One region of the Bradyrhizobium sp. AUGA SZCCT0431 genome, then DNA from elsewhere that is predicted to be linked to it. Evidence: riboswitches for the same ligand, from Rfam matches in the RefSeq annotation. Region 1 holds a riboswitch; the other holds the start of a gene.
The links. A riboswitch is a leader RNA that binds a small molecule or an ion and turns the genes downstream of it on or off. The one in region 1 is predicted to bind S-adenosylmethionine.

Region 1 (14,264 bases):
AGGTCAAGGACAAGCTGAATGCATCGGGCCTCAGCCTGTCCGGCGGCCAGCAGCAGCGGCTCTGCATCGCGCGCACCGTGGCGGTGCGCCCTGAAGTGATCCTGTTCGACGAGCCCTGCTCGGCGCTGGACCCGATTTCGACCGCCAAGGTCGAGGAACTGATCCAGGAATTGTCGGAGGACTACACCATCGCCATCGTGACCCATAACATGCAGCAGGCGGCGCGCGTCTCGGACAAGACCGCCTTCATGTATCTCGGTGAACTGGTCGAATTCGACGACACCAACAAGATTTTCACCTCGCCGAGCGATCGACGCACCCAGGATTACATTACCGGCCGGTTCGGCTAAGCGCACATCGCGAGGAGAAGACAATGGCTTCAGAACATACCGCGAAGGCGTTCGACAGCGATCTTCAGGAATTGACCCGCCTGGTCGCCGAAATGGGCGGCCTTGCCGAACGCATGATCACCGAATCCGTCGATGCCCTGATCCGGCGCGATGTTGCGCTCGGAAAACGCGTCGTCGCCTCCGACGCCGAGATCGACCGCCTGCAGCACCTCATCGAGGAACGCGCGGTGCTGACGATTGCGCGCCGCCAGCCGATGGCCATCGACCTGCGCGAGATCGTCGGCGCCATGCGGGTGGCCACCGATCTGGAGCGGATCGGCGACCTCGCCAAGAACATGGGCAAGCGCGTCGCGGCGCTGGAGAACGATTTCCAGCCGCTGAAACTGATCCGCGGTCTCGAACACATGACCGATCTGGTGCAGTCGCAGGTCAAGTCCGTGCTCGACGCCTACGCGTCGCACGATCTGCCGGCGGCGATGGCGGTCTGGAAGGGCGACGAGGAAGTCGACGCCATCTGCACCTCGCTGTTCCGCGAACTCCTGACCTACATGATGGAAGATCCGCGCAACATCTCGTTCTGCATCCATCTGATGTTCTGCGCCAAGAACATCGAACGGATCGGCGACCACGCCACCAACATCGCCGAGACCGTGTTCTACATGATCGAAGGCCAGCAAATCCTCGACAAGCGCCCGAAGGGCGACATGACGAATTTTGCCACGACGGTGCCAGGAAACTAGAAGCGGAACCAGTAGCGGAACGGACAACCGAACGAGAGACGTTTTTCGCGTATCGACAGCGCGTCAAAACACAAGAGGCTGACATAGATGAACGCACGCATTCTGGTGGTTGAAGACGAGGAAGCGCTCACCACGCTTCTGCGCTACAACCTCGATGCCGAAGGCTATGAGGTCGAAACCGTCGCCCGCGGTGACGACGCCGATACAAGGCTGAAGGAGCGGGTGCCAGACCTGATCGTGCTGGACTGGATGCTGCCGGGCCTGTCCGGCATCGAACTGTGCCGCCGCTTGCGGGCGCGGCCGGAGACCAAGGCGCTGCCGATCATCATGCTGACCGCGCGCGGCGAGGAAAGCGAACGGGTGCGGGGGCTGGCGACCGGCGCCGACGACTACATCGTAAAACCCTTTTCGGTGCCGGAGCTGCTGGCGCGGGTGAAGGGCCTGTTGCGGCGGGCGAGCCCGGAGCGGCTGGCCACCGTGCTGACCTATGGCGATATCGAGCTCGACCGCGAGAAACGCCGCGTCGCGCGCTCGGGCCGTCCGATCGATCTCGGGCCGACCGAATATCGCCTGCTGGAGTTTTTCCTGGAACATCCCGGCCGCGTGTTCAGCCGCGAGCAACTGCTCGATAGCGTCTGGGGCCGCGACATCTATATCGACGAGCGTACCGTCGACGTGCATATCGGCCGCCTGCGCAAACTGCTCAATCCCGGCCGCGAACAGGACCCGATCCGCACCGTGCGCGGCGCCGGCTACGCGCTGGATGACCGGTTTGCGAAGGTGGAGTAGGCGCGGCGTAAACAGGTTTGCGTCGTCCCGGCGAAGGCCGGGACCCATAACCACAAATATTGATTGCTTTAAAAAGGCTGGAGCTCCAGCCAGGCATAACCACTGCTATCGGTGGTTATGGGTCCCGGCCTTCGCCGGGACGACATCAGTGAGCGTGCCCTTACCTGGTCGGCTTCGGCGCCGGGCGGCGGCGATCGGAGGCCGGCTGATAGGCGATGCGCGAGTGATGTGCGCAATAGGGCAGGCTGGTGAGCGCCTTGCCGCCGCAGAAAAAGAATTCCGAGCTGGAGGGATCGCCGATCGGCCAGTGGCAGGTGGCCTCGTTCAATTCGAGCAGCGTCAACCGCTGGCTCATCGGCACCACATTGTCGTAGGCGACCGGATCCGGCTCCATCTCCACCTCGAAGGCGTGGGCCAGCGCGGTGTTGCCGCGCGACACCGGGCGCGCCACCCGCATCATCTGCTGGGCGGGGCGCGCCTTGCGCTGACGCGGCGCGGCCGAGGAGGGGCTCTTGGCACGGCCGGAAAGACCCAGCCGGTGCACTTTGCCGATCACTGCATTTCGCGTCACATTTCCGAGTTCCGCGGCGATCTGGCTGGCGGAAAGTCCGCCCTCCCAGAGCTTTTTAAGCTGCTCGACGCGCTCGTCGGACCAGGTCAATACCGTCATCGCATTCTTCCCTTCGCACAGAGCCGGCCAATCCGGGGGCAGCGCTGGCGATGCCAATTCTCAAAAATCCCAGCGGGCAGAATCCCTTAGCCCTCGCCGGGCGCAAAAAGCCGCCCGAACGTTTACGCCTCACAAAATGGACTCTAGGGGTCAGTACTTCCGCACGAGATGTCGTACCCGACAGCCCAGACGCTACAATATGGCGGGACTCTGGCGCAAGAGTCCGCGTCCGTGCGTCCACATGTTCCGGTATTTATGCATTGCAATTGGAGTTTTCCACGGCACCGGAATGCTACGGATTGCTTTATCTTGCACCGCAGGAAAGCGGTTCGAGCATGATCCGGAAAAGTGGACGCCGGTTTTCCCTCGGGACAAGCGCAAAGCGCTTGCCCGGAGATCATGCTCAAAACAAGAGGATTTCGGCGTGTTGACACGGTCCAAAGCCCGCATAGAATGCCTGCCACGTGCCGCCCCGAAAAGGCGGCACGTTTTGTTTTCGCAAGACCGGCTGTGCCGCGTTCGCGCCAATGCACGCTATGTGGCCGGTCTCTAACCGTCAGTGATAGCCATGACCAACAGCGCCCCGTCGCATCTGCTTCCCGTATTCGCGAGAGTCGATCTCGGTTTCGAACGCGGCGAAGGCGCGTGGCTGATCTCGACGTCCGGCGAGCGCTATCTCGACTTCACCTCGGGTGTGGCGGTGAATGCGCTCGGCCATTGCCATCCGCATCTGGTCGCGGCCTTGCAGGAGCAGGCCACCAAACTCTGGCACATGTCGAACCTGTTCAGGAGCCCGGACGGCGACAAGCTTGCAGCAAGGTTGTGCGAGCAGAGCTTTGCCGATCTGGTGTTCTTCTGTAATTCCGGCGCGGAAGCGATGGAATGCGCGATCAAGGTCGCGCGCCGCTATCACGCCGCCAAGGGACATCCCGAGCGCTATCGCCTCGTCACCTTCGAAGGCGCGTTCCACGGCCGCACGCTGGGCACGCTGGCGGCGACCGGCTCAGCCAAATATCTGGAAGGCTTCGGTCCGCCGCTGGACGGCTTCGACCAGGTCGCGCATGGCGATCTCGAAGCGGTCAAGAAGGCGATCGGGCCGCAGACCGCCGCCATCCTGATCGAGCCGGTGCAGGGCGAGGGCGGTGTCCGCAGCGCGCCGCATGCGTTCTACAAGGCGTTGCGCCAATTGTGCGACGACAAGGGCCTGCTGCTGATCTTCGACGAGGTGCAGACCGGCATGGGCCGCACCGGCGATCTCTTTGCCTACAAGCGCCTCGGCGTCACGCCCGACATCATGTCGCTGGCAAAAGCGCTCGGCGGCGGCTTTCCGATCGGCGCCTGTCTCGCCACGGCAGAGGCGGCTTCCGGCATGACGCCGGGCTCGCACGGCTCGACCTTCGGCGGCAACCCGCTGGCGATCGCCTCCGCCAACGCGGTGCTCGACGTGATGCTCAAACCCGGCTTCTTCGACCACGTGCGGAAAGTGTCGCTGCTGCTGAAACAGAAGCTCGCCTCCGTGGTCGATCGCTATCCTTCCGTGCTCGCGGAAGTGCGCGGCGAAGGGCTGCTGATCGGCGTCAAGGCCGTGGTGCCCTCGGGCGATCTCGTTGCCGCGCTGCGCGACCAGAAGCTGCTGACGGTCGGCGCCGGCGACAATGTCGTCCGTTTCCTCGCGCCTCTGATCGTTTCCGAATCCGAGATCGAGCAATCCGTCCAAAGCCTCGAACGCGCCTGCATCGCGCTGTCAGGCGACAAGAAGAAGGCGGCGGGGTGATGAGCAAGTCCCTACGTCACTTCCTCGATATCAGCGAGCTGCCGCCGAAGGAATTGCGCAACATGCTGGACCTGAGCGTCGCCATGAAGGCGAAGCTGAAGGCGCATGAGACGCCCAGAAAGCCGCTCGAGGGCAAGACGCTGGCGATGATCTTCGAACGGCCGTCGACCCGCACCCGGGTCTCGTTCGACGTCGGCATGCGCCAGCTCGGCGGCGAGGCCATCATGCTGACCGGCGCGGAAATGCAGCTCGGCCGCGGCGAGACCATCGCCGATACCGCGCGCGTGCTGTCGCGTTACGTCGATGCGATCATGATCCGCATCCTCAACCACGATGCGCTGCTGGAGCTTGCCGCCAACGCCACCGTGCCCGTCATCAACGGGCTCACCCGGCGCTCGCATCCCTGCCAGGTGATGGCTGACCTGATGACGTTCGAGGAGCATCGCGGCTCGATCGAGGGCCGCACCGTGGCCTGGACCGGCGATGACAACAACGTGCTGGCGTCATGGGCGCATGCGGCGGAGCGCCTGAAGTTCAAACTGAACGTGGCGACCCCGCCGCAGCTCGCGCCGAACAAGGCGATGAAGGACTGGATCAAGGCGACGCAGGCGCCGATCGTGCTCGGCAACGACCCGGAAGCCGCCGTCGCCGGCGCCGATTGCGTCGTGACCGACACCTGGGTGTCGATGGGCGACAAGGACGGCGAACATCGCCACAACGTGCTCAAGCCCTACCAGGTCAACGCCCAGCTGATGTCGCTGGCCAAGCCCGACGCGCTGTTCATGCACTGCCTGCCGGCCCATCGCGGCGACGAGGTCACCGACGAGGTGATCGACGGCCCGCAATCGGTGGTGTTCGACGAAGCCGAAAACCGCCTGCATGCGCAAAAGGGCATTCTGGCCTGGTGTTTTAACGAAGTGGCGTAGGGGCCCCAACATAGCTGTCGTCCCGGACAAGCGCAGCGCGATCCGGGACCCATACGCCGCGGCCCTGATTGTCGAAAAAGGAAGATAACGATCAGCGTGTAAAACAATTACCGCCGGTGGTTATGGGTCCCGGCCTTCGCCGGGACGACGTAATACCCCTTTCGATTCACCCTCTTCGACCCCAGATAAAGCGCCATGACTCAATCCCCCGACATCAAAATCACGCCCACAGCGCCGATCCGCGCGCCATCGGCGGTTCCCATCGACGATGCGGCGCTGCCGTTCGAGGTCAATGCGCTCGACCTGCGCGGACGGCTGACCCGGCTCGGCCCGGCGCTCGACGACATCCTGACCAAGCACGATTACCCGGCCCCGGTCTGCAAGCTGCTCGGCGAGGCCATCGTGCTGGCGACGCTGCTCGGCTCGTCCCTGAAGTTCGACGGCCGCTTCATCCTGCAGACCCAGACCGACGGTCCGGTGTCGTTCCTGATCGTGGATTTCCAGCTGCCGGATCGGCTGCGCGCCTATGCGCGCTTCGATGCGACGCGGCTGAAGGAGGGCGAAGAATCCTACCGTGATTCCGGCGCGCTGCTCGGCAACGGTCATCTGGCGATGACCATCGACCAGGGCGCGGACATGAGCCGCTATCAGGGCCTGGTGGCGCTGGAAGGCGGCAATCTCGAAGACGCCGCGCATGAATATTTCCTGCGCTCCGAGCAGATCCCGACTCGCGTGCGGCTTGCGGTCGGCGAGGAATGGCGCGGCAGCGGCGACGGTCCGAAACACCGCTGGCGCGCCGGCGGCATGCTGCTGCAATTCCTGCCCCAGGCGCCGGAGCGGGCGCGGCAGGCCGACCTCGATCCCGGCGATGCGCCGGAAGGCGCCGTGACGCATGCGGTGGCCGAAGACGACGCCTGGGTCGAAGGCCAGTCGCTGATCTCGACCGTCGAGGATGTCGAACTGCTCGATCCGGATTTGTCGGGCGAGCGCTTATTGTATCGCCTGTTCCACGAACGCGGCGTGCGCGTGTTCGCGCCGTTGCCGCTGCGTGCACAATGCTCCTGCTCGCGCGACGCCGTGTCATCGATGCTGAAAAGCTTCCAGGCGCAGGACCGCGCGGAAATGGTCAAGGACGGCAAGGTGGTGGTGACCTGCGAGTTCTGCTCGTCGGTGTATGAATTCACGCCGGATGAAGCGGGTGTGGAGTAGGGTTGCAATTCTGCCTACCGCCGTCATTGCGAGGAGCCAACGGGTCGCGCGAACGCGCGCCCGATGACAGGCTCCGCGACGAAGCAATCCATTCTTCCGCTTGCGGCGCTATGGATTGCTTCGCTGCGCTCGCAATGACGGAGGCACGGCAATCAGTGCGACAAATTAACCCGACGGCCGCGCCCGGCGTAGCCTTGGCGACCTGTCCGCCGTAGCTCAACGAGCGAAGGCGGAAGCCGGGGCAAATAAATTCCGATTTTCGGAAATGGTGTCAAGCCCTGAAATAAAAAATATTTCGCTTTTCCAGAAAGCAAATCAGGGGCACATATATCGCCATCCCGTCCTACTCAGAAGGGCGTCGGCCGTCGTCACGGACGTTGGACGGGTTGCGGTGGACGCTGAAGTGCTGGCGACGAACGGCGCTGAAGCGTACGGCGAAGTCGTGTGGTCCTGACACCCCGTTGCTGGTGTCAAGTTCCTGAAAGGCCAAAAGCTGATCAGGAGCGATGGTGGCAAGAAAGCCCGTTCACCAGGGAGAGCTCGATATAAGTCGTAAAGCCACTGCGCAGGGAAGGCCGGGTGTTCTCCGCTGCCCTGTATGCTCGTGTGCATTTTGTTTTGTGCAAACCGCACGCGAGACCGCGGGTGCAGCGCGCACCCGGTCTTCCCTGCGCCCTCTCATTCGGGGGCAAGGAATTTCTGGCAAAGCTCGGGCGCAATGCGCCGCGAGAACGCGAAGCCACGTTTGAGGGACAGTGCGTCTACAAACACAGCCGTCGTCCCGGCCTTGAGCTCAGATGCGCAATTGCGCATCGGGGGACCCATAACCACAGGGAGAAGTTTTGCGAAGATCTCTGCTACCGTGTTTCTATTGAGGGATCACGCGGTATGGGTCCCGGCGTTCGCCGGGACGACGCGTGACGAGCGCAAGCGCCCCTAATTCAACACCCGCTTGTTATCCGGGCTGTCCAGCGAAAATGTCGGCACGTCGATTTCAAAACGTTCGCCGCTTTCGTTGACCATCTGATAGCGCCCGGTCATGAAGCCGGACGCGGTGGGGAGCGGTACGCCGGAGGTGTATTCGAAGCGCTCGCCGGGGGCCAGCACCGGCTGCTCGCCGACCACGCCTTCGCCGCGGACTTCCTGTTTGCGGCCGGTGGCGTCGGTGATGATCCAGTGCCGCGTCCGCAGCTGCACCGTCTCGTTGCCGGAATTGGTGATGACGATGGTGTAGGACCAGAAAAACTGGCCCTTATCGACCGACGAGCGCTCCGGCATAAAGTTCGGTTCGACGGTGACTTCGATCAGACGGGTGACGGCGCGGTACATGATGAAAAGCTTCCAGAATCCTGTGGCGCAGCATAGCGAAGAAAGCCGGTGGAACCAATCGCCGGGCCGGCCGGCAAAGCGGGTCGTTGAGCTGTTCCATCCTCGTTTCAACATAGTTTCGCCCTAAGGCGCACCCGCGCGGTTCCGACCCCCGTATCTGGCTGTTTCGGCTTGTCTTGCCTGACTTGCCTGCAACCGACGGGCCGATATGATCGTTTGTGTCGTGCAATTTGCGTAGATTCGCTGCCAAAACGGTGCCCGATGTCGTCCATTGCCGATCAAATTGCCGGACCGTCCGTAGGTGACGCCAGCGCGCTCGCAAAGGACGTCGTCTCCGCGCCGGCGATCACGCTGCCTGCGGCCGGCGAGCGTGAATTGCGGCTCGATCTGTTTCGCGGGCTCGCGCTGTGGCTGATCTTCATCGATCACCTGCCGGCGAACATCCTGACCTGGTTCACGATCCGCAATTACGGCTTTTCCGACGCCACCGAGATCTTCATCTTCATCTCGGGCTACACCGCGGCGTTCGTGTATGGCCGCGCCATGCTGGAATCCGGCTTCGTGATCGCCACCGCCCGCATCATGCGGCGGGTCTGGCAGATCTACGTGGCGCATGTGTTCCTGTTCACGATCTTCCTGGCGGAGATTTCCTACGTCGCCACCAATTTCAACAACCCGCTGTATGCGGAAGAAATGGGGATCATGGATTTCCTCAAGCAGCCGGATGTCACGATCATCCAGGCGCTGCTGCTGCGATTCCGCCCCGTCAACATGGACGTGCTGCCGCTCTATATCGTGCTGATGCTGTTCCTGCCCCTCATCCTGTGGCTGATGAAGTGGCGGCCCGACGTCTCGCTGGCGCTGTCGGTGGCGCTCTACGCGGCGACCTGGCACTTCGATCTGTACCTGTCGGCCTATCCGAACGGATTCTGGGCCTTCAATCCGTTCGCATGGCAATTGCTGTTCGTGTTCGGCGCCTGGTGCGCGCTCGGCGGGGCCGAGCGGATGTCGGCGATCCTCTCCTCGCGGATCACGATGTGGATCTGCATTGCCTATCTGCTGGCCGCCTTCTTCGTCACGCTGACCTGGCACATACCGCAATTGAGCCGCTTCATGCCGAAGCTGATCGAGCAGTGGATGTACCCGATCACCAAGACCGATCTGGATGTGCTGCGTTTCGCGCACTTCCTGGCGCTGGCGGCGATCACCGTGCGCTTCCTGCGCAAGGACTGGCCGGGCCTGAAATCGCCCTGGCTGCGACCATTGATCCTGTGCGGCCAGCATTCGCTTGAGATATTCTGCCTTGGCGTCTTTCTCGCCTTTGCCGGGCATTTCGTGCTGGCCGAAATCTCCGGTGGAGCGGGGCTGCATTTCCTGATCAGCCTCGCCGGGGTACTCATCATGTCCGGTATGGCGTGGGTCATTTCGTGGTACAAGCATTCTGCCGACAAGAATGCATCGAAGAAAAAGGGCGCTGTTGGCAACGCCGATATGGCGGGAGGGGGCTGATGCAGTCCAACCCGGTGATGATCCTGGGGCTTACCTTGTTTGCCGGCTTGCTGGCCATGGCCCCCGCGCGCGCCGAGCCTGCTCCTCCGAATTGCGAAGTTCCGGCCTATCTGCTGACGTCCGAAAGCAAGCTGCCCAAGGTCGAGACGGCCATTGTCAGCGAACGCCGGCTGGAAATTCTGGTGGTGGGCAGCCGGTCGTCGACCATCGCGGCATCCGAAGCCAGCGCCTATCCTGGCCGCCTGCAGGCGATGTTGAAGGAGGCGCTTCCGAAGGTCGCGGTCAACGTATCCGTAGAACTACAGGTCAAGAAGACGGCCGAAGAGGTCGCTGGCGGACTTGTTAAGCTCGTGGAAGTAAGAAAGCCTACTTTGGTTATCTGGCAGACCGGCACCTACGATGCTATCCGATCGATCGATCCCGATGATTTCCGCGCCGGTGTCGAAGAGGGGGTTGCTGCGGTGCAGAAGGCGGGGGCCGACGTGATCTTGATGAATCTGCAATACAGCCCGCGCACTGAAACGATGATTTCCGCGCCGCCCTACCTGGATAATATGCGCGTGGTGGCGCAGCAGCACGACGTTCCCTTGTTCGACCGTTTCGCCATGATGCGGCACTGGAGCGATGCGGGAGATTTCGACCTGTCCACCACGTCGCATGGCCCCGACCTGGCCAAGCGCGTGCACGATTGCCTCGGCCGCGCGCTGTCGAAATTCGTGATCGACACGGCGCATGTGAACCCGGCCCAGCAGAATTGAGGAACTAGCGTAAATGAGTCGTTACTGCCCTTTTTCGCCGTCGACATCGCTGGCAGCGTTCGCCGTCGCGGCGACGGTGCTGCTGATGCCGGTGTCCGTTTTGCCGGTGCAGGCGCAGGCGACCCAGACCGCCCAGCAGGCGACGTTATCCGACACGGCCAAAGCTGAAGCCGCCAAACCGCCGGCGGTGGCGCCGACGGGTGCGGGCAGCGTGGCGGCCGCCGAGCCGTCCAGCCCGCCGGCGCAAAGGAGCGTCACCGGCAAGGCGATCGACAAGGCCAAAGAGGTCGCGAAATCGGCCGCCGACATCTTCAGCCGCGTTCCCTGCCTGCCGCCGAAGGGTGGCGCCAAGAAGATGGGATCGCTGCCGCGTGTCGCGGGCAAGCTGGCCGCGGGCGAGCCGGTGGTGATCATCGCGTTCGGATCGTCGTCGACCGCGGGCTTCGGCGCCACCTCGCCGGAATTCAACTATCCCAACCGCCTCGCAGCGCAGCTGCACCGGCAATATCCGACCGCCGACATCACCGTGATCAATCGCGGTCAGGGCGGCGAGGACGCGCCCGAGATGATGAAGCGGCTGCAGACCTCGGTCATCGACATGCATCCGGACCTGGTGATCTGGCAGGTCGGTACCAACGCCGTGCTGCGCAATCTCGATCCGGCTGAGACCATCAAGCTGGTGGAAGATGGTGTCGCGCGCATTCAGGCGACCGGCGCCGATCTGGTGCTGATCGATCCGCAATATTCGCCGCGCGTCAACGAACGCGCGGAGAGCGCGGGCAAGATGATCAACCTGCTCAACAAGGTTGCTGAACTGCGCAAGGTCGGCATTTTTCCGCGCTTCGAAGTGATGCGCGACTGGCACGAGAAGCAGGCGATCCCGATGGACAATTTCGTCATCGCCGACGGCCTGCACATGAGCGACTGGGGCTACGCCTGCTTCGCGCAACTGCTCGGCGACGACATCATCCGCTCGGTCGGCCAGATCAAGCTCGGCGTCAACGTGCCGTCCGACGTACGGACGTACCGGCCGATGTAGTTGTCGTCCCGGCGGATGCCGGGACCCATACGCCTCGGCCGTGCGCCTAAAAGGCGGTGGTCGACGACTTCCTTAACTCACAACGCCCTGTGGCTATGGGTCCCGGCTCAAGGCCGGGACGACACCTGTTGTATGGCTAGGTGCGCAGCTATCTCACGCCTTCTCCAGCGCCTGCGCAAAATCCTCGATCAGGTCATCCGCATGCTCGAGCCCGGCGGAGAAGCGAATGAAGCCCTCGCTGATGCCGAGTTCGGCGCGCGCTTCCGGCGTCAGCCGCTGGTGCGTCGTCGTCGCCGGATGGGTGACGAGGCTCTTGGCATCGCCGAGATTGTTGGAGATCCGCGAGATATGCAGCGCGTTGAGGCAGCGGAACGCTGCCTGCTTGCCGCCCTTGACCTCGAAGCCGACCAGGGTCGAGCCGGCGCGCATCTGCCGCTTCACCAGTTCGGCCTGCGGATGATCGGCGCGGCCGGGATAGATCAGTCGCGAAATCTTCGGATTCTTCGCGAGCGCATCGGCCACCTTGCCGGCGGTCTCGGTCTGCGCGCGTACACGTACCGCCAGCGTCTCTAGTCCCTTGAGCAGCACCCAGGCGTTGAACGGCGACATCGACGGGCCGGTATGGCGCATGAAGTTATGGAGGTGCTCGGCGATGAAGGCTTCCGAGGACAGGATGATGCCGCCGAGGCAGCGGCCCTGGCCGTCGATGTGCTTGGTGGCGGAGTAGACAACGACGTCGGCGCCGAGCTTCAGCGGGCTCTGCCAAATGGGCGTTGCGAACACGTTGTCCACGATCAACCTTGCGCCGCCACTGTGCGCGATCTCGGCAATCGCCGGGATGTCGAGCACGTCGAGCGTCGGATTGGTCGGGCTCTCCAGGAAGAAGGACTTGGTGTTCGGCCGCAACGCGCGCTGCCACTGGTCGAGATCAAGACCGTCGACCAGCGTCGTCTCGATCCCGTAGCGCGGCAAGAGATCCTGCACCACGTAAAGGCAGGAGCCGAACAGAGCTTTCGAAGCGACCACGTGGTCGCCGGCCCGGAGCGGTGCGAGGATCGCGGTCGCCACCGCGGCCATGCCGGTCGCGGTCGAGCGCGCGGCTTCCGCGTCCTCGAGTTGGATCATGCGGCGCTCGAACATCTCAATCGTCGGATTGGAATAGCGCGAATAGATAAAGCCGGGCTCCTCGCCCTTGAATCGGGCCTCGCACTGCTCCGCGGTGTCGTAAACGTAGCCTTGGGTGAGGAACAGCGCCTCGGACGTCTCGCCGAATTGCGAGCGTAGCGTGCCGCCATGGACAAGGCGGGTTTCGGGGCGATAGCGGGTGGTAGACTTAGCCTCAGGCATGTGACCTCCGTCGTGACCACCATTGAAAATGGTCACAAAAAACCGGCCTGGAAAAATTTCCACAGGCCGGGATCACACGTGTCCCCGGCCTGTTTAGCGACTTATTTAACGTGGCTGCAAGCCGGCCGGCTCAAATCACCACGGGATAAGTCATGCTGATATTCCCTCGCGCCCTTTTCGTCAAGCCGGCCATCGGATAACCCCTAAATGCCCATATTTATGAGGTTTGGATGACATTCGGGTCATCCTCCCGGGCCCCTTGAGGACCGCCGTGCCTTTCACGCTGCCGCCCGACGCCAACGGAATTCTGCCCGACCGCATGATCGCGGCGATGGCGGATGCGGGCCTGATCCTGCCGGCCTATCCCTTTGTCGAGAGCCAGATCCAGCCCGCCAGCCTCGATCTGCGCCTCGGCGACATCGCCTACCGGGTGCGCGCGAGCTTCCTCCCGGGGCCGGGTGCGACGGTCGCCGAGCGTATCGACGAGCTGAAACTGCACGAGATCGACCTCACCCACGGGGCGGTGCTGGAAACCAACTGCGTCTACATCGTGCCGCTCTTGGAGAGCCTCGCGCTGCCGCCGGAGATCGTCGCCGCGGCCAATCCGAAGAGCTCGACCGGGCGGCTCGACGTCTTCACCCGCGTGATCGCGGATGGTACCCGCCGCTTCGACATGATCGGCGCCGGCTATCACGGGCCGCTCTATGCCGAGATCAGTCCGAAGACGTTTCCGGTGCTGCTGCGCGAGGGATCCCGGTTGTCGCAAGTGCGCTTCCGCACCGGCGACGCCATCCTCAACGCGGACGAGCTGGACGCGCTGCATGAGGCCGAGCGGCTGGTCGATATCGACGACGCCGATCTCGCCAATGGCGTGGCGCTGAGCGTCGATCTAAGCGGCGCGAATTCCGGCGGCTTTGTCGGCTACCGCGCCAAGCGCCACACCGGCGTGGTCGATGTCGACCGCCGCGGCGGCTATGCGGCCGATGAATTCTGGGAGCCGATCGCGGCGCGCCCGGACGGCAGCCTGATCCTCGATCCCGGCGAGTTCTATATTCTGGCCTCGAAAGAGGCGGTGCAGATTCCACCGGATTACGCCGCCGAGATGGTGCCGTTCGATCCTCTGGTCGGCGAATTCCGCGTGCATTATGCCGGCTTTTTCGATCCCGGCTTCGGCTATGCCGGCGCCGGCGGGCAGGGCTCGCGCGCGGTGCTGGAAGTACGCTCGCGCGAAGTGCCGTTCATCCTCGAGCATGGCCAGATCGTCGGCCGCCTGGTCTATGAAAAGATGCTGGCGCGGCCCCATGCCATGTACGGCCAGCGCATCGGCTCGAACTATCAGGCGCAGGGCCTGAAGCTGAGCAAGCATTTTAGGGTGTGAAGTAATTCCGCAGCCCGGATAAAGCTCCGCGAAATGCGGGGCCGCATTCCCGGATTGCGCTTCGCTCCATCCGGGCTACGTGTATGCTCACAGCCAATAGGAATGTCGGCCGGGAGGGAACATGAGCGGAGAGCAGCAAGCGCAATGGGCGAAGTGGCGCAGCATCGCTGATCTCTATCACGCGTTTTTCACCGGCCTCGTTCTCACCGTCGTCTCCCGCCGCGGCACGACGGACGCCGCCGAATTCGTGTTCCGGGTGTTTCGCCGCCAGCAGCAGGAACGCTTCCTGCCGGGGCTGGAAAAACTCGGGCTCAGCCATCTGCCGCCGGCGGTCGCGGCTGCGCAGTACCACTATCTCTCCAACTGGATCGGCGGCGTCCATGTCGAATACATGTACGAGACCGATCGCAAGGCCTGGATCCGTTATCCGCCGCCGCGCTGGATCT
Region 2 (14,264 bases), on a different contig from region 1:
CGGTGATCCAGACCGCGCTGCAGATATCAGGAGGCAGCATTCAGGAATTGCATCCGCTGCTGGCGACGCCATTCGAATCAGATGTGCAGACCAAGCTCAGCGGCCTGAAGGATTTCTCGCCAAAGCCGTGGCCCGAGCGCTTCCGCGAAATGCAGGCCGCGGGCGGCAAGGTCGAGATCGTGCGCTCGCGGATTCAGCAGGGCGAGCTGGTCGCCGTGGCCGCGGGGACGCTGGGCCTCAACGCGCAGGGGCAGATCGAGGGCGAGCTGCAGATGACGGTGGCGGGTCTGGAGCGGGTGATCCCGGCGCTGGGTATCGACAAAATGCTGGAGCAGGGCGTGCCGCAGGCCACGCTCGATCGCGTGGCGCCCGGCGTCAAGAGCCAGGACCTCACCAATCTGTTCGGCGCGCTCGACAAGGCTATTCCGGGTCTTGGCAAGGTCGTCAAGCAGAACACCAATGTCGGCGTCGCCGTCGGCATCAATTCGCTCGGCACCGCAGCCGAGCTTGAAGGCAAGAAGGCCCGCAGCTTCCCGCTGCGCTTCGTCGACGGCGCGGTGTTCCTGGGGCCCCTGAAGGTGGGGCAGATCCCGCCGCTGTTTTGATTCCGCTTTGCCCATCTCCGTCGTCATCCCCCGAGTGAACACCAGCGTCCATCCGAGGCGCGCGTGCTTGCGCGTCCGATTTTCGATCGAATGGTTCCTCCTCTGGAACAATCTTCAATCATCGCGGTGAGATTCGCGATGCGTGACTCGCGTCACGGCGATCGCTGAACCGTTCGGACATCCTGACGGTGGTTGCGGGATGATCCCGCACCTCAACAGATGGATGGAGAACTGGAATGACGAACGTTACGAAGAACGATGCAGTCAATCATGAGCTTTCGATCGATGAACTCGACGCTGCGGCCGGCGGCTTCTGGAAGGAACTGGGCGTCGCGATGGGCGCCGGCGGCGTGACCGGCGGCCTAGGCGGTGCGGCGGTCGGCGGCATCGGCGCGGTGCCGGGCGCCATTGGCGGCGCGCTCCTCGGCGGCATCGGATATTGCATCAGCGCAATCTTTTGAGCTGATTGCGCAAGGCGAGACTGTCGAATCGTTTTCGATTCAGCAGTCTCGCTTTCGCGACTGCCTTCGGCGCGACGTCATGAGCGGGCGTCGCTTTTTTAATGACGCGGCCCCCGGGTTTGCATCGGGATCGAGTTGGCAAAAAATGACCTCGCGTCATTAATCGCCTTGGGCATATATCGCGCAAGTGATCTGCCTGGCGCAAACGGAGTACTCCGTGAAAGGAGTGCTTTACCCCCGAGGGAATGTTGCGCTTGGAAGCACTTTGGTGCTCGGCTAAGGCAGCTTCCGCAATCGAGTCCAGGGAGAGGTATGGCCCGTGATCGGCCGCCAAGCGGCTCTAGCAGCATCGCAAACTGCAAGTCCGGAACTACCACAAGAGAGGTTGTCCGCAGGAGGAGCAGATGACGCAGCGCCCCTCACGAGCAATGGGAATCTTGGGTGATCAAAGCCCACTAACAGGCTGCTCGGTGAGAGCGTATGAATGGGAGCTGTCGCTGCTGAAAATTCATCACCAGGCAGAAAGCGACGCGCTCTCAATACCTGATCCCGGTCCAGCGGGCTTCGATTTTGTCCTGCCGGATGAAGACCCCGAGGCTGAAGTGCTGTGGTCCCTGGCTAGAGATTTCATGTGGCGGCGAGCTTTGATGAAAGATGGCTAGTGAACGACTGCTGATGGCCCTGCGATTCCACCGTGCCGTCGATAGCTTGGAAATCTGGAGCGCGAGCAGCGACGGCTTTTCGTTCGTAATCACCCACGAGAGCCGCGCCGGCCCCGGCTTTCACGGACGGCCCGGCTACGTGGCGTCATGGCGTCCGCTTTATCAGGGCAGCGGGGCGATCAAGATCGGTGGATCGCCTTTTGCAACGTTCGAGGAGACCGAGGAAGCGTGCAACCTGATGCTGAAGCATCTGACGAGTGAAAGCTGACGGGAGGCTTGGGATAAATTACGAACAGGCCGGTCGCTAAACCGTTCCGGATCTTTTGAGGCAGGATGGTCAATATTGACCAACCCTCAAGAAGCAAATGTGGTTTGGTAATTTACGAGCGCTGCGCGAGGGCCGCCCCCGCGCCGCTCAAGAAGGCCCCAGCGCTCTCCAGCCCCGCGCTGGGGCCGTTCTTTTGAGGCGGCTAACCAGGCCTCAGTGCCGAGCAGCGGTCGTTGGCCACCGCATTTTCGCCTAACAATCATGGGTACGTGAACACAGGGCAGGTTCAAATGCCGGAGCCCTGTCATGTTAAGACTAGTATTTGTTGCGTCCGTACTCGTTGCCTTTTCTTCATCCGCATCAGAAGCACGCCCGCCCCGCATCGTTGGTCAAGCGCCGGGATGCAACGTAACCATGCCGTGCGACTTTTCGAATTCGCCAACGCAACGCGTTGGTGTGAACGCTTACGGCCGGGAATCGCGGAGCACAGAACGGCCGGCAATTCTGCCGCGCAATGCTAGGGCGGAAGCGAACAGCGGGCGTGGTCAGATCGTCGGCGGGCGCCCAGCCGGTTGTCCCCGCTCTTTCTGCGGCTGCGGCGCATCCATGCGGGTGTTCGGCCATATCGTGCCCGGATTAAATCTTGCCTCCAACTGGCTGCGGTTTCCCCGGACGGCGCCAGCACCGGGAATGGTTGCCGCGCGACGCGGGCACGTCTGCGTCCTGGAGCAGCATGTCGGAGGTGATACATGGATGGCGTACGATGCCAACTCGGGTAGCCACGCAACGAGAATCCATGCGCGCTCGTTGCGCGGGTACACAGTCGTTAATCCGCGCGCGTAATCCAAAGACTCTTATGTCGGCACAATGACGTTTCGCGGGCAGTTGCCCGCGATGCTTCATTCAGATGTCCGTTCTGTCAAAGGCTGCAAGCGCCTTCCGAAGAATCGAACGTTCTCCGCAAGGAGCTTGCAGGAACCTCAACGGGTAATCTTGTGAACCAGCGACTCGATGCCCGTGCGGATCGCAACGGCGGTGGCAATCGCAACCACGATGAGCGGCTGGTAGAGGGCGCCGCCCGACGCGGCATCGAGTTCGTCGATGGTCAGTTCGTCGGCTTTTTTGCTCAGCTGTTCCATTCTAGTCCCTCCTGTTGCCGGTGGAGGGACTATTCCCGCCATCCGTCAGGGCAGGAGTAAGCGCGGCAGGCGACGGTGGCTGTGACGACAGTCACAGCCGGAGTATTGGCACCCGCCGTCAGCGTGCAGACCAGCCCCTAGCTGACAAACACCACCCGCGTCTCCAGCGAAACCCGGCGGTACAGATCCTCGACGTCGTCATTGACGAGCCGGATGCATCCGGAGGCGACGAGGTGGCCGATGGTCTTGGGCGAATTCGTGCCGTGGATCAGTAGCCCGGGCTTGTCCAATAGCAGCGCGCGGGCGCCGAGCGGACTGCCGGGACGGCCGGCGGAAGCGGCCAATGCGTCGGCATCCCGGGCGTTTTGCGCGGAAGACCGCCAGTCGGGCCATTCCAATTTGTTGGTGACGCGGAAGAAGCTGCCGCCCTTGAGGCATTCCTGCGCAATCCCGATGCCGTAGCGGCGTGCGGAATTGTTGGAATCGATCAGATAGAGAAAGCGGTTCTCCCGGTCGACCACGATCGACCCCGGGACCACGGTGGTGCGGTAGAACACCACTTGGCGCTGCAGCGAAAACGGCAGGCCTTCGCCGGTGGAGCCGCCATCTTCGCCGGCCTTCAGGTCGGCCATCACGACGTCTTCGCGCGCGCGTGCCGTTTTTGGCGGTGGCGGCGCCGTCACGCTGGTCGCGACGACGACGGGGCCCTTGGTGACGACATAGCCATAGACCAGTGCCGACAAGGCGATGGCGAGTGCAAGCGCACCGGCGCCGAAGGCCCATGGCTTCCAGTTCGTGCCTTCCGACAACACTTCGTTGATTTGAGCGGCGTCGCGGCCTTCCTCGACGGCGATGTCATCCTCGATCCGCCGGATCGCGGCTTCAAGTGCGGCGACATTTGAGGCGGCGGCCTCGCGGGTGAGGTGGGACGACCTCATAATGAGGTCATAGGCGTCCTTGTAGATCTTGTCGCGGCCGAGGGTGTCCTTGCCGGCAACGGCCTTGGTCAGCAATGCGTAATAATCCACGGTCATGGCCTGACCCCTGAAGAACTATCTGACGGGAGGCGCGTACTGGATGCCGCCCTGGGTCCAGAGCGCATTCAGCCCGCGCGGAATGCTGAGTTTCGACTGCGTGCCGATGTTTCTCTCATAGATCTCGCCGTAATTGCCGACGGCCCGCACGGCGCGCGCGGCCCAGTCATTGGCAACGCCCAACTGCGCGCCGAATTCGCCCTCGGTGCCGACCAGCCGCTTGATATTGGGATTGGCTGATTTCACCGCATCGTCGATGCCAGCCTGTTTGACGCCAAGCTCCTCGGCATTGATCAGGGAATAGAGCGTCCATTTGACCAGGTTGAACCACTGGTCGTCGCCTTGCCGCACCGCGGGTCCCAGCGGCTCCTTTGAAATCACTTCCGGCAGGATGATGTGGCTGTCGGGCGCAGAGAGTTTTAGACGCTCGGCGTAGAGCTGCGAGACGTCGCTGGTCAGCACGTCGCATTTGCGATCATCATACGCTTTCAGGCTTTCCTCGGCGGTGGCGAGCGCGAGCACCTTGAGCGGCATGTCGTTGGCGCGGAAATAGTCCGCCAGATTCAGTTCGGTCGTGGTGCCGGTCTGGGTGCACACGGTCTTGCCGCCGAGTTGCAACGCGGTGTCGATCCTGGCATCTCGGCGCAGCAGGAAGCCCTGGCCGTCGTAATAGGCGACGCCTGCAAACATCAGGCCGAGCGAACTTTCCCGCGACATCGTCCAGGTCGAGTTGCGCGACAGCACGTCGATCGTCTTCGACTGCAGCGCCGAAAAGCGCGTGGCCGCATCGAGCGGCGTGAACGTCACTTTTGCAGGGTCGCCGAAGATCGCAGCCGCGACGGCGCGGCAGATATCGACGTCGAAGCCGCTCCAGGCGTTCTTGTCATCCATACTGGAAAAGCCGAGCAGTCCCTGGCCGACGCCGCAATTCAGCGTGCCGCGTTCCTTGACGGCGTTCAGGGTCTGGGCCTGCGCGGGATTGCCGCTCGCGAACAGCAGGGCCAGCAACGCGATGACGGGAAAGATGATGGGTCGCTTCTTGGAGCCGGACATTTTTTCCCCGCGATCGGTGGCTGCAGCTTCTTTGGTGGCGGCAAGTTCTTTGGCGGAAGTGATGTTGGCAAGCTAACACAAGTGGAAGCGTTACCAATGTGTTTCCGACAAATGAATTTTTGGACCCGCTCGCTTGCGCGACGGGAACGCGCTGGCGCCCGTCATCGTCCTGTGACGCGTTCCGGATCAGCCGGATGTCCGCGCCACGGGAATAACGCTGGCGACGATCGCGGTGCCAAGCCGGTTTGCGACCGCAAAACTTTCCCCGGCATCGATGCGCACCGCGTGGCCCGCTGCGATCTCGCGGGCCTTGTCGTTGATCGACAGTTCGCAGGAGCCTGTCGCTGCATAGACGATGTGAATGCCGGCCGGGCAGGCGTGCGTTGCGCCGCCCAAAAGGCAGCAGAGGTCAATCGCCACGCGCGACCGGTCGCCGATCAGATTGACGACTTCGACGGGTCCGGCTTCGAGCCGGCTGACAATACTGGTTTCGCCGGTAAACCGGACCGGCCTGAACGGCTGCCGGACGTCGATCTCTCCAACAGGTGTCCCGAGCACGAGACCCTCGCCGGAAACCAGCACCAGCTGGCGGTCATAGCCGCTCAAATCCGAGAACGCGCCCGGCGTCACGATGGCGGTCCGGCTGAAACGCCAGATGATTCCTTCCCAACTGCCCGGCGCGAATCCAGGGAGCATGGATACGGCGATATCGATCGTGACCCCGCCGCCGTTCTTCCAGGGCATATGCCGGTAGCTGGCGGGATCGAGCGCCGTTAGCTGAATCCCGCCGTCGGAGGATGTCATTGCATGCGTCCAAACGGTGTTGCTCAGCTATCAATCCGGATCTGGTAGCGCTGGGCGATATCAGCCAACTGGCCCCAGGTCGTGTCGTCGATTTCGATGCCCTTGGCGATCCGTGCGGCTCGTGCGAGCCGCTCGGGCTCACCGGCGATCAGCACCGGCAAGTCCTGCTCGGCGGGCTTGGCCGATTTCACCCAGGAAATCATGTCGTCGATCTCGGCCATCATGCTGTCGCGCGTCGAAAGCCTGATAGGGTCAATCACGATGCTCAGCATGCCATTGATGATGCCGCGTTCGGGCGGTGTCGATGTGGTGACGCTTGGCGAGCCGACAATGGCGCCGGCCAGGAGTTCGCACACCAGCGCCAATCCGGAGCCCTTGTGCTCGCCGAACGGCAACACCACGCCGCGCGGGTCGGTGTACATGACGGAAGGGTCGGTGGTGGGCTGGCCCGCATAGTCGAGCAACGCACCATCAAGCATCGGCTTGCCGGCATTATGCGCCACCCGCACTTTTCCCAGTGCGACGCGGCTGGTGGCGAAATCGAGCAGGATCGGCTCGTTGTTGTCGGTGCCGGGGATTGCGATGCAGACCGGGTTGGTCAGGAACCGGCCCTCGCGGCCCCGGAACGGCGCGACGCCGGGCGAACCCGAAGCGACGTTGACGAAATGCAGCGCCACCATCCCGGCGCGGGCGGCGATCTCGCCATAGGTGCCGACGCGGCCGATATGGTGCGCGTTGCGGAGCCCGTTGACCGCGACGCCATGTTTCCTGGCCGCCTCGATCGCCCATTCCACCGCCTGGCGCGCGACCACCTGGCCGTAGCCGGCGCGGGCATCCCACACCGAGATGGTTCCGGTGTCCGAGACGACCTCGGGTGTCTGGTTGATCTTCAGCGTGCCGGCGTCGAGGTCGCGCACATAGGCGACCAGCATGCCGACGCCATGGCTGTCATGGCCGCGCAGATTGGCCTCGACCAGATGCTCGGCCACGATGGCGGCTTCCGTCGGCGAACTGCCGCCGGCCGTGACGATGCGGTTGGCAAGCCCAAGCAGCTTCGAATGGTCGATAATCATGCTTCACTCCGTCGTGAGCCGTTCTACTCCGGCTTCTTCGTTAAATTCGCGTGCGGGCGGCCGAAGTCGGGCGCTGCCGAATCCTGGCCGATCTCGACGATGCCGCGGCGGATGGCGCGGGTGCGGGTAAAATGCTCGAACAGCGCCTCGCCGTCGTTGCGGCGGATCGCGCGTGTGAGTTTGGAAAGGTCCTCGTTGAAGGTGCCGAGCATTTCCAGCACCGCTTCCTTGTTGGCCAGGAACACGTCGCGCCACATCGTGGGGTCCGAGGCCGCGATGCGGGTGAAATCGCGAAAACCGCCGGCGGAGAATTTTATGACCTCCGACGACGTCACCTGCGCCAGTTCGTCCGCGGTGCCGACGATGGTGTAGGCGATCAGATGCGGCAGATGGCTGGTGATCGCGAGTACCAGGTCATGATGATCCGGCGTCATGATCTCGACCTTGGCGCCGAGCCCGGCCCAGAACTCGCGAAGCTTTTCGACCGCGGCGGGATCGGTCCCATCAGGCGGCGTGAGAATGCACCAGCGGTTGATGAAGAGTTCGGCGAAGCCGGAGTCGGGACCGGAATGTTCGGTGCCGGCGACGGGATGGGCGGGAACGAAGTGGACGCCCGGCGGAATATGCGGGCCCATGTCGCGGGCGATGGCGCCCTTGACCGAGCCGACGTCGGAGACGATGGCTCCCGGCTCGAGGAACGGCGCGATCTCCTCGGCGACCGGGCCGCAGGCGCCGACGGGGATGCAGAGGATCACGAGGTCGGCGCCTTTGACCGCTTCCGCGTTGGTTTCGAGCACGCGATCGACCACGCGCAATTCTTCCACCCGCGCGCGGGTCTTGGCCGAGCGCGCCGAGGTGACGATCTCGCCGGCGAGACCCTGCGCACGTGCGGCACGGGCGATCGAGCCACCGATCAGGCCGAAGCCGATCAGCGCGACGCGTTTGAAGAGAGGTTCAGTGCTCACTTGATGCTCACTTGCCCGCCATAAAGTCTCTGAGGCCGTCGACGACGAGGCGGTTGGCCTCTTCGGTGCCGATCGTCATGCGCAGCGCATGCGGCAGGCCGTAATTGCTCAGCGCCCGCAGCACCAGGCCGTGTTTTGTCAAATACGCGTCGGCGTCCGCCGAGGTCTTGCCCTTTTCCTGCGGAAAATGGATGAGGACAAAATTCGCCACGCTCGGCGTCACCTTGAGGCCGAGCTTGGAAATTTCTTCCGTCAGCCAGTTGCGCCAGTGCTCCGTAAATGTCTTCGACATCTGGACATGCGCGGTGTCCTCGATCGCCGCGACCGCCGCCAGCATCGCCGGCGTCGAGACGTTGAAGGGCCCGCGAATGCGGTTGACGGCGTCGACGATGTTGGCCGGGCCGAACATCCAGCCGATCCGCAAGGACGCCAGCCCGTGAATCTTGGAGAAGGTATGCGTCACCACGGTGTTTTCCGTGGTCGCCACCAGCTCGATGCCGAGTTCGTAATCGTTGCGCGACACATAGTCGGAATAGGCGGCGTCGAGCACCAGCAGCACATGATCAGGCAGTCCGGCGCGCAGCCGCTTGACCTCGTCGAACGGAATGTACGTTCCGGTCGGGTTGTTCGGATTGGCGAGCCACACCATCTTGGTGCGCGGCGTGACCAGCTTCAGGATCGCATCGACATCGGCGGTGAAGTTGGTCTCGGGCGCGATCACGTTCTTGGCGCCGTTCGCCATGGTCGCGATCGGGTACACCAGAAAGCCGTGGCTGGTCGAGATCGCCTCGTCGCCATGCTTCAGATAGGTGTGCGCCAAAAGGTTGAGGATTTCGTCCGAGCCGGCGCCGCAGATGATGCGGTTCGGATCGAGCCCGAAGGCGCGGCCGATCGCCTCGCGCAGCACCCGTGAGGTGCCTTCCGGATAGTCCTCCAGATGACCAGCCGCGTCCCGGTAGACCGCCAGCGCCTTCGGTGACGGGCCGAACGGCGTCTCGTTGGCGGACAGCTTGAACACCTTGCGGCCCGGCTCGGCGACCGGGCTCTTGCCGGGGGTGTAGGGCGCAATATCGAGAATGCCGGGGTTCGGCACGGGGCGGGACATCTTCTGGCTCCGGATCGTAGGGCGTCTATTTAGGATTTGGCCGCCCCGTTCGGGGGCACCGTATAGCGTGTTGCGTGGCTGCCGACGAGGGCCGAGGAGCGCACCGACGCGCCGGCCTCGATCAGGGCGGTCTTGATCTTCTCCATCCCGGTGCCTGATATCGACACCAAGAGCGCGGCGCCGTCGAAGGCGGTATCGGGGACAGCGACGATCTCGGCGAGCGGCGCCAGCGCGCGGGCGGTCTCGGCGTTCCAGCCGGAGACGCGCACGCTCCAGGTCTCGACTTCGATCACCATGGCGTTGTCGGCGACGCGCGAGACCAAGAACACCGGCAAGGCCGCCGGATGGTCGGCGCGTTCGAGGAACGGCACCCGCGCGATGATCTTTGGCGCGCCATCGGCTTCGAGTTCGATCCACCAGGGCGTCCGGCTCGACGTCGCCGACACCAGCGCCAGATCGCCCTTCGATTTCGCCACCGCTTCGACCGCGGCCTGCGCGCTGAAATGCGCCACGTAAGGCACCACGAATCCGAAATGAAACCGCGCCGAATCCCGCATCGCGGATTCGCCAACCGAGACGTCCGCATGCACCGAGAACGGCGCCTGAACGTAGGTGAAGGTCGAGATGATGACGCGCCAGATGCTCTCGATGGTGTCGATCGGGAGGATGCCGCGATGCCGCTCCACCAGCCGCCGCATCATGTCGGCCTCGCGCGCCGGGCGGAACGCGGAGCCGACTTCCTGGGTCTCTTTCACCTGGATCAGCCGATCGATGATGTCGCCGCGCGCCATCAACAGGCGGTGAACCTGCTCGTCGATGCTGTCGATCTCCTTGCGCAGCACCGCGAGGGAGGGCGGGGCGGGGGGTGCCTTCGAGGGTCCCTTGGACATGTTCTAGCCTTTAGCGCCGGGGGCCGAAATCACCGGCAAATACAAGGGCATTGATTAGGAAAGACGGCCGCCGAAAGCAAAGAGAAACATCGGCAATGATGGCGCGCCCGGCCGGTTAACCATGGCCCGCCTTGACGAAAAGCTCCCTTCGGACTAGCTTTAGCCCATTCCGTGGTCATTTGAGCCGGCCGGCTTGCAGCCACGTTAAACAACTCGCTAAACAGGCCGGGGACAGAAGTGATCCCGGTCGAACCTTTGTTCAGGCCGGGTTTTTTTATGGCCTGATTTCTGTCCGGGAGGACCTCAGCTTTCGAGGTCGGTGGCCGAGATGACAAACGTTCAGTCGATACCAAGCCCCTCGATCCATAATGAGGATCGGGCCCATGAGGCGGATCATCCGACCTCGCAGGTCGCGAAGTTCGGCGCTGACCAGCCGCTCAAGCTCGATTGCGGCGTCGATCTGGCGCCGTTCCAGATCGCCTACCAGACCTATGGCGAGCTGAATGCGGATCGCTCCAACGCCATCCTGGTTTGCCATGCGCTCACCGGCGATCAGCATGTCAACAATGCGCACCCCGTCACCGGCAAGCATGGCTGGTGGGACACCATGGTCGGCCCCGGCAAGCCGCTCGACACCAACCTCTACTTCATCATCTGCAGCAACGTAATCGGCGGCTGCATGGGTTCGACCGGCCCGGCCTCGACCAATCCGGCCACCGGCAAATTGTGGGGCCTCGATTTCCCGATCATCACCCTTCCCGACATGGTGCGCGCGCAGACCATGCTGATCGATCGTCTCGGCATCGAGACCCTGTTCTGCGTGGTCGGCGGCTCGATGGGCGGCATGCAGGCGCTGCAATGGACCGCGGCGTATCCGGCGCGCGTGTTCTCGACGCTGGCGATCGCATGTTCGACGCGGCATTCGGCGCAGAACATCGCATTCCATGAGCTTGGCCGACAGGCCGTGATGGCCGATCCGGACTGGCGCGGGGGGCGCTATTTTGAACATGGCACGCATCCGCATCGCGGCCTCGGCGTCGCGCGGATGGCCGCGCACATCACCTATCTCTCCGACGCCGCACTGCATCGCAAGTTCGGACGACGGATGCAGGACCGCGAGCTGCCGACGTTTTCGTTCGACGCGGATTTCCAGGTCGAAAGCTATCTGCGCTATCAAGGCTCGTCCTTCGTCGAGCGCTTCGACGCCAACTCCTATCTCTATCTGACGCGCGCGATGGATTATTTCGACATCGCCGCCGACCATGGCGGCGTGCTGGCGAAAGCGTTTACCGGCATCCAGACCCGCTTCTGCGTGGTGTCGTTCACCTCGGACTGGCTGTTCCCGACCGCGGAATCGCGTGCGCTGGTGCATGCGCTGAACGCGTCGAGCGCGCGGGTGTCGTTCGCCGAAATCGAAACCGATCGCGGCCATGACGCCTTCCTGCTCGACGTGCCCGAATTCTTCGACATTTCCCGCGCTTTTCTGCAATCCGCAGGCACCGCGCGGGGCCTGAAAACGGCGGGTGGTTGATATGTCGCTGTCGCAACAGACACTGCCGCTCACCGGCGTGGAGCCGCATCGCACCGAAAACCTTCGCAGCGATCATTTGCTGGTCGCCGAAATGGTGCAGAGCGGCTCCAAAGTGCTCGACGTCGGCTGCGGCGATGGCGAACTGCTGCAGCTCTTGGAAAGCCGCGGCATCGACGGCCGCGGCATCGAGCTGTCGCGCGAGGGCGTCAACCGCTGCGTCGCCAAGGGCCTTGCAGTGGTGCAGGGCGACGCCGACACCGATTTGATTAATTATCCCGACGATGCCTTCGACTACGTGATTCTGTCGCAGACACTGCAGGCGACGCGGCAGCCGAAAGTGGTGTTGGAAAACCTGCTGCGGATCGGCCATCGCGCCATCGTCTCGTTCCCGAATTTCGGGTTCTGGAAAATGCGGCTGCAATTATTGGTCGGCGGCCACATGCCGCGCACCGAAAACCTGCCCGCGACCTGGTACGACACGCCGAACATCCATTTCTGCACCATCAAGGATTTCGTGCAGCTCTGCGACGAGATCAACGTCAAGATGGAGCGCGCGGTGGCGCTCGATCTCTACGGCCGCCCGCTGCGGCTGAATTTGCCGTGGTGGTTCTGGAACATGTTCGGCGAGCAGGGCGTGTTTTTGCTGAGCCGGGCGGAGAAGGGGAAGTAGGTTTTGCGGCAAGCTCCGCTGCACCTCTCCCGCTTGCGGGGGAGGTCGACGCGCTCGTTAGAGCGCGGCGGGTGGGGGCTCTCTCCACTCGGGGGCCGCGTCGGGTGGAGACACCCCCACCCCAACCCTCCCCCGCAAGAGCGGGAGAGGGAGCGCACCGGCGCTCACCCTGCCACCATCGACCTTGCATCCCGCACCGGCCACCTCCCGGCCTCCACCAGCGCAATAAAGCGCTCGACCATTTCGTTGAACAGCGCGGGCTCTTCCAGGTTGAGCACGTGGCCCGACTTCGGGAAGAACGTCAGTCCCGCCGCCGGCAAATGCTGCTTCAGGAACAGGCTCGGCTCGATGCAATTGTCGTCCTCGTCGCCGCAGATGATCAGCGCCGGCGTCGGCACGTTGCGGATTGCCTCCGTCATGGTGTAGATCGAGGGCCGGCCGCCCTGAAAGCTGCGCATGGTGTTGGCCGAGCCTTTGGCGTCATGGCGCGCCAATGCGGCATAGAAATCGGCGTGGCCGCGCGGGTCTTTCACCAGGAACGGAATCCGGCTCGGCGCCTCGCGCGTCACCTTGGCGACCTCCACCGAGCCGATTTTTTCGTACTGCTCGGCATTGGCCACGCATTGCTTGCGGAAGGCTTCGAGATTTTCGATGCTCGAGCCGGAGCCGACGCCGGCGAGCGTCATCGACAGCGCCCGCTCCGGGGCGTTGAGGCCGATCTGCAGCGACGAATAGGCGCCCATCGACAGGCCGATGAAATGCGCCTTTGCGATCCCGAGATGATCGAGCACGGCAAGCGCGTCGGTGTAGAAATGCTTGTAGGTGTAGACCTCTGATGTCGGCGGCACGTCGGAAGGCGTATAGCCCCGCGCCGAATAGGCGATGCAGCGGTGGCCACGCGAGAAGTAGCGCATCTGCGGCTCCCAATTGGTGTGGTCGGCCGCGAATTCATGCAGGAAGATGATCGGCGTGCCAAAGCCCGCTTCCTCGAAATACAGGCGGACATTGTCGCTGGTGACGGCATAGGGCATTGGCGGTTCCTCTTTTTGGTTTTGCGCGCTCTCCGGCCCCGAAATTCGCAGTTAATGTTCCCGGCTGCAATGAGGCAGCCCTGTTTGTTTTTGGCCATAAAATGATCGCGGAATCACCCCGGAATTGTTCCCGCACCGCCGCATGAAATCTTCCTCTCGCCACAGCCAAAAATTCAAACCCGTCGCCGCGTTCGTTTGTCCACGAACGCTGCGGGATTGTGGTGTGTCATAGAGGATCAAAGATGCTTCAGTTGTTTGCGTTTCGCCGGTCGCTTCGTGTCCTTGCGCTGGCGTTGTGTTCGGTTTCGATTGCAGTCATTGCCACGCCGGCGTCAGCCCGGCCCCACCATGGCGCAGGGCGCCACGTCCGCGGCTACCACGCCGGTCACCATGCACGGCATTACGCCCGCCACCATCACCGCAAGATCGCGCGCTTGTCGCGCTGGGAGCGCGGTGTCGCGCAAATGCAGGCCGGCGGCTTTGCCGATGCCAACGCCAACGCCGATGCCAGCGCAACCTTCACCGACCACAATTCAACCCTGACGCCGCCCGGCGGCGTGATGGCACCGAGCAGCTTTGGCGGCTCCTCCAACGTCGTCGCTGAGGCGCGGCGTTACCTCGGCGGTAACCCGACCGGGCGCGGCAGCCTGTGGTGCGCCCGCTTCATGAACATGGTGCTGCAGCATTCCGGCTATCGCGGCACCGGCTCGGACATGGCGAAATCGTTCGCCAGCTACGGCCAGCGCGTCTCCGGCCCGCAGGTCGGCGCCATCGCCGTGATGACAAGGGGCCGCGGCGGCGGCCATGTCGGAGTCATCACCGGCATCGACGCCAAGGGCAACCCGATCATGATCTCCGGCAACAACGGCAACCGGGTCCGGGAAGCGCCGATCTCGCGCGGCCGGATTTACGCCTACGTGATGCCGACGAGCTGAAATCGTCATTGCGAACGAACCGGTGGGTGGGCACAGGC

Region 2: it holds a riboswitch for S-adenosylmethionine, as region 1 does, so the genes downstream of both, JQ567_RS19590 (homoserine O-acetyltransferase) here and JQ567_RS09880 (O-succinylhomoserine sulfhydrylase) in region 1, are expected to answer to the same signal.

Annotation. Positions count from the first base shown of each region.
Region 1 is NZ_JAFCLR010000008.1:147,550-161,813, forward strand. Features, by position in the region: gene pstB (phosphate ABC transporter ATP-binding protein PstB) at 1-350, shown strand, start outside; gene phoU (phosphate signaling complex protein PhoU) at 374-1,090, shown strand; gene phoB (phosphate regulon transcriptional regulator PhoB) at 1,178-1,879, shown strand; gene JQ567_RS09840 (GcrA family cell cycle regulator) at 2,040-2,549, opposite strand; gene JQ567_RS09845 (aspartate aminotransferase family protein) at 3,118-4,323, shown strand; gene argF (ornithine carbamoyltransferase) at 4,323-5,249, shown strand; gene JQ567_RS09855 (Hsp33 family molecular chaperone) at 5,445-6,458, shown strand; gene apaG (Co2+/Mg2+ efflux protein ApaG) at 7,395-7,787, opposite strand; gene JQ567_RS09865 (OpgC domain-containing protein) at 8,049-9,296, shown strand; gene JQ567_RS09870 (SGNH/GDSL hydrolase family protein) at 9,296-10,054, shown strand; gene JQ567_RS09875 (SGNH/GDSL hydrolase family protein) at 10,068-11,093, shown strand; gene JQ567_RS09880 (O-succinylhomoserine sulfhydrylase) at 11,247-12,440, opposite strand; SAM riboswitch at 12,513-12,592, opposite strand; gene JQ567_RS09885 (2'-deoxycytidine 5'-triphosphate deaminase) at 12,712-13,818, shown strand; gene JQ567_RS09890 (hypothetical protein) at 13,940-14,264, shown strand, end outside.
Region 2 is NZ_JAFCLR010000019.1:3,418-17,681, reverse strand. Features, by position in the region: gene JQ567_RS19650 (DUF2125 domain-containing protein) at 1-605, shown strand, start outside; gene JQ567_RS19645 (hypothetical protein) at 842-1,066, shown strand; gene JQ567_RS19640 (hypothetical protein) at 1,471-1,728, shown strand; gene JQ567_RS19635 (hypothetical protein) at 1,742-1,996, shown strand; gene JQ567_RS19630 (hypothetical protein) at 2,977-3,135, opposite strand; gene JQ567_RS19625 (L,D-transpeptidase) at 3,273-4,169, opposite strand; gene JQ567_RS19620 (amino acid ABC transporter substrate-binding protein) at 4,188-5,222, opposite strand; gene JQ567_RS19615 (HutD family protein) at 5,409-6,026, opposite strand; gene JQ567_RS19610 (malate/lactate/ureidoglycolate dehydrogenase) at 6,050-7,099, opposite strand; gene JQ567_RS19605 (prephenate/arogenate dehydrogenase family protein) at 7,123-8,064, opposite strand; gene hisC (histidinol-phosphate transaminase) at 8,072-9,169, opposite strand; gene JQ567_RS19595 (chorismate mutase) at 9,199-10,059, opposite strand; SAM riboswitch at 10,221-10,300, shown strand; gene JQ567_RS19590 (homoserine O-acetyltransferase) at 10,388-11,590, shown strand; gene metW (methionine biosynthesis protein MetW) at 11,592-12,260, shown strand; gene JQ567_RS19580 (alpha/beta fold hydrolase) at 12,425-13,291, opposite strand; gene JQ567_RS19575 (TIGR02594 family protein) at 13,534-14,226, shown strand.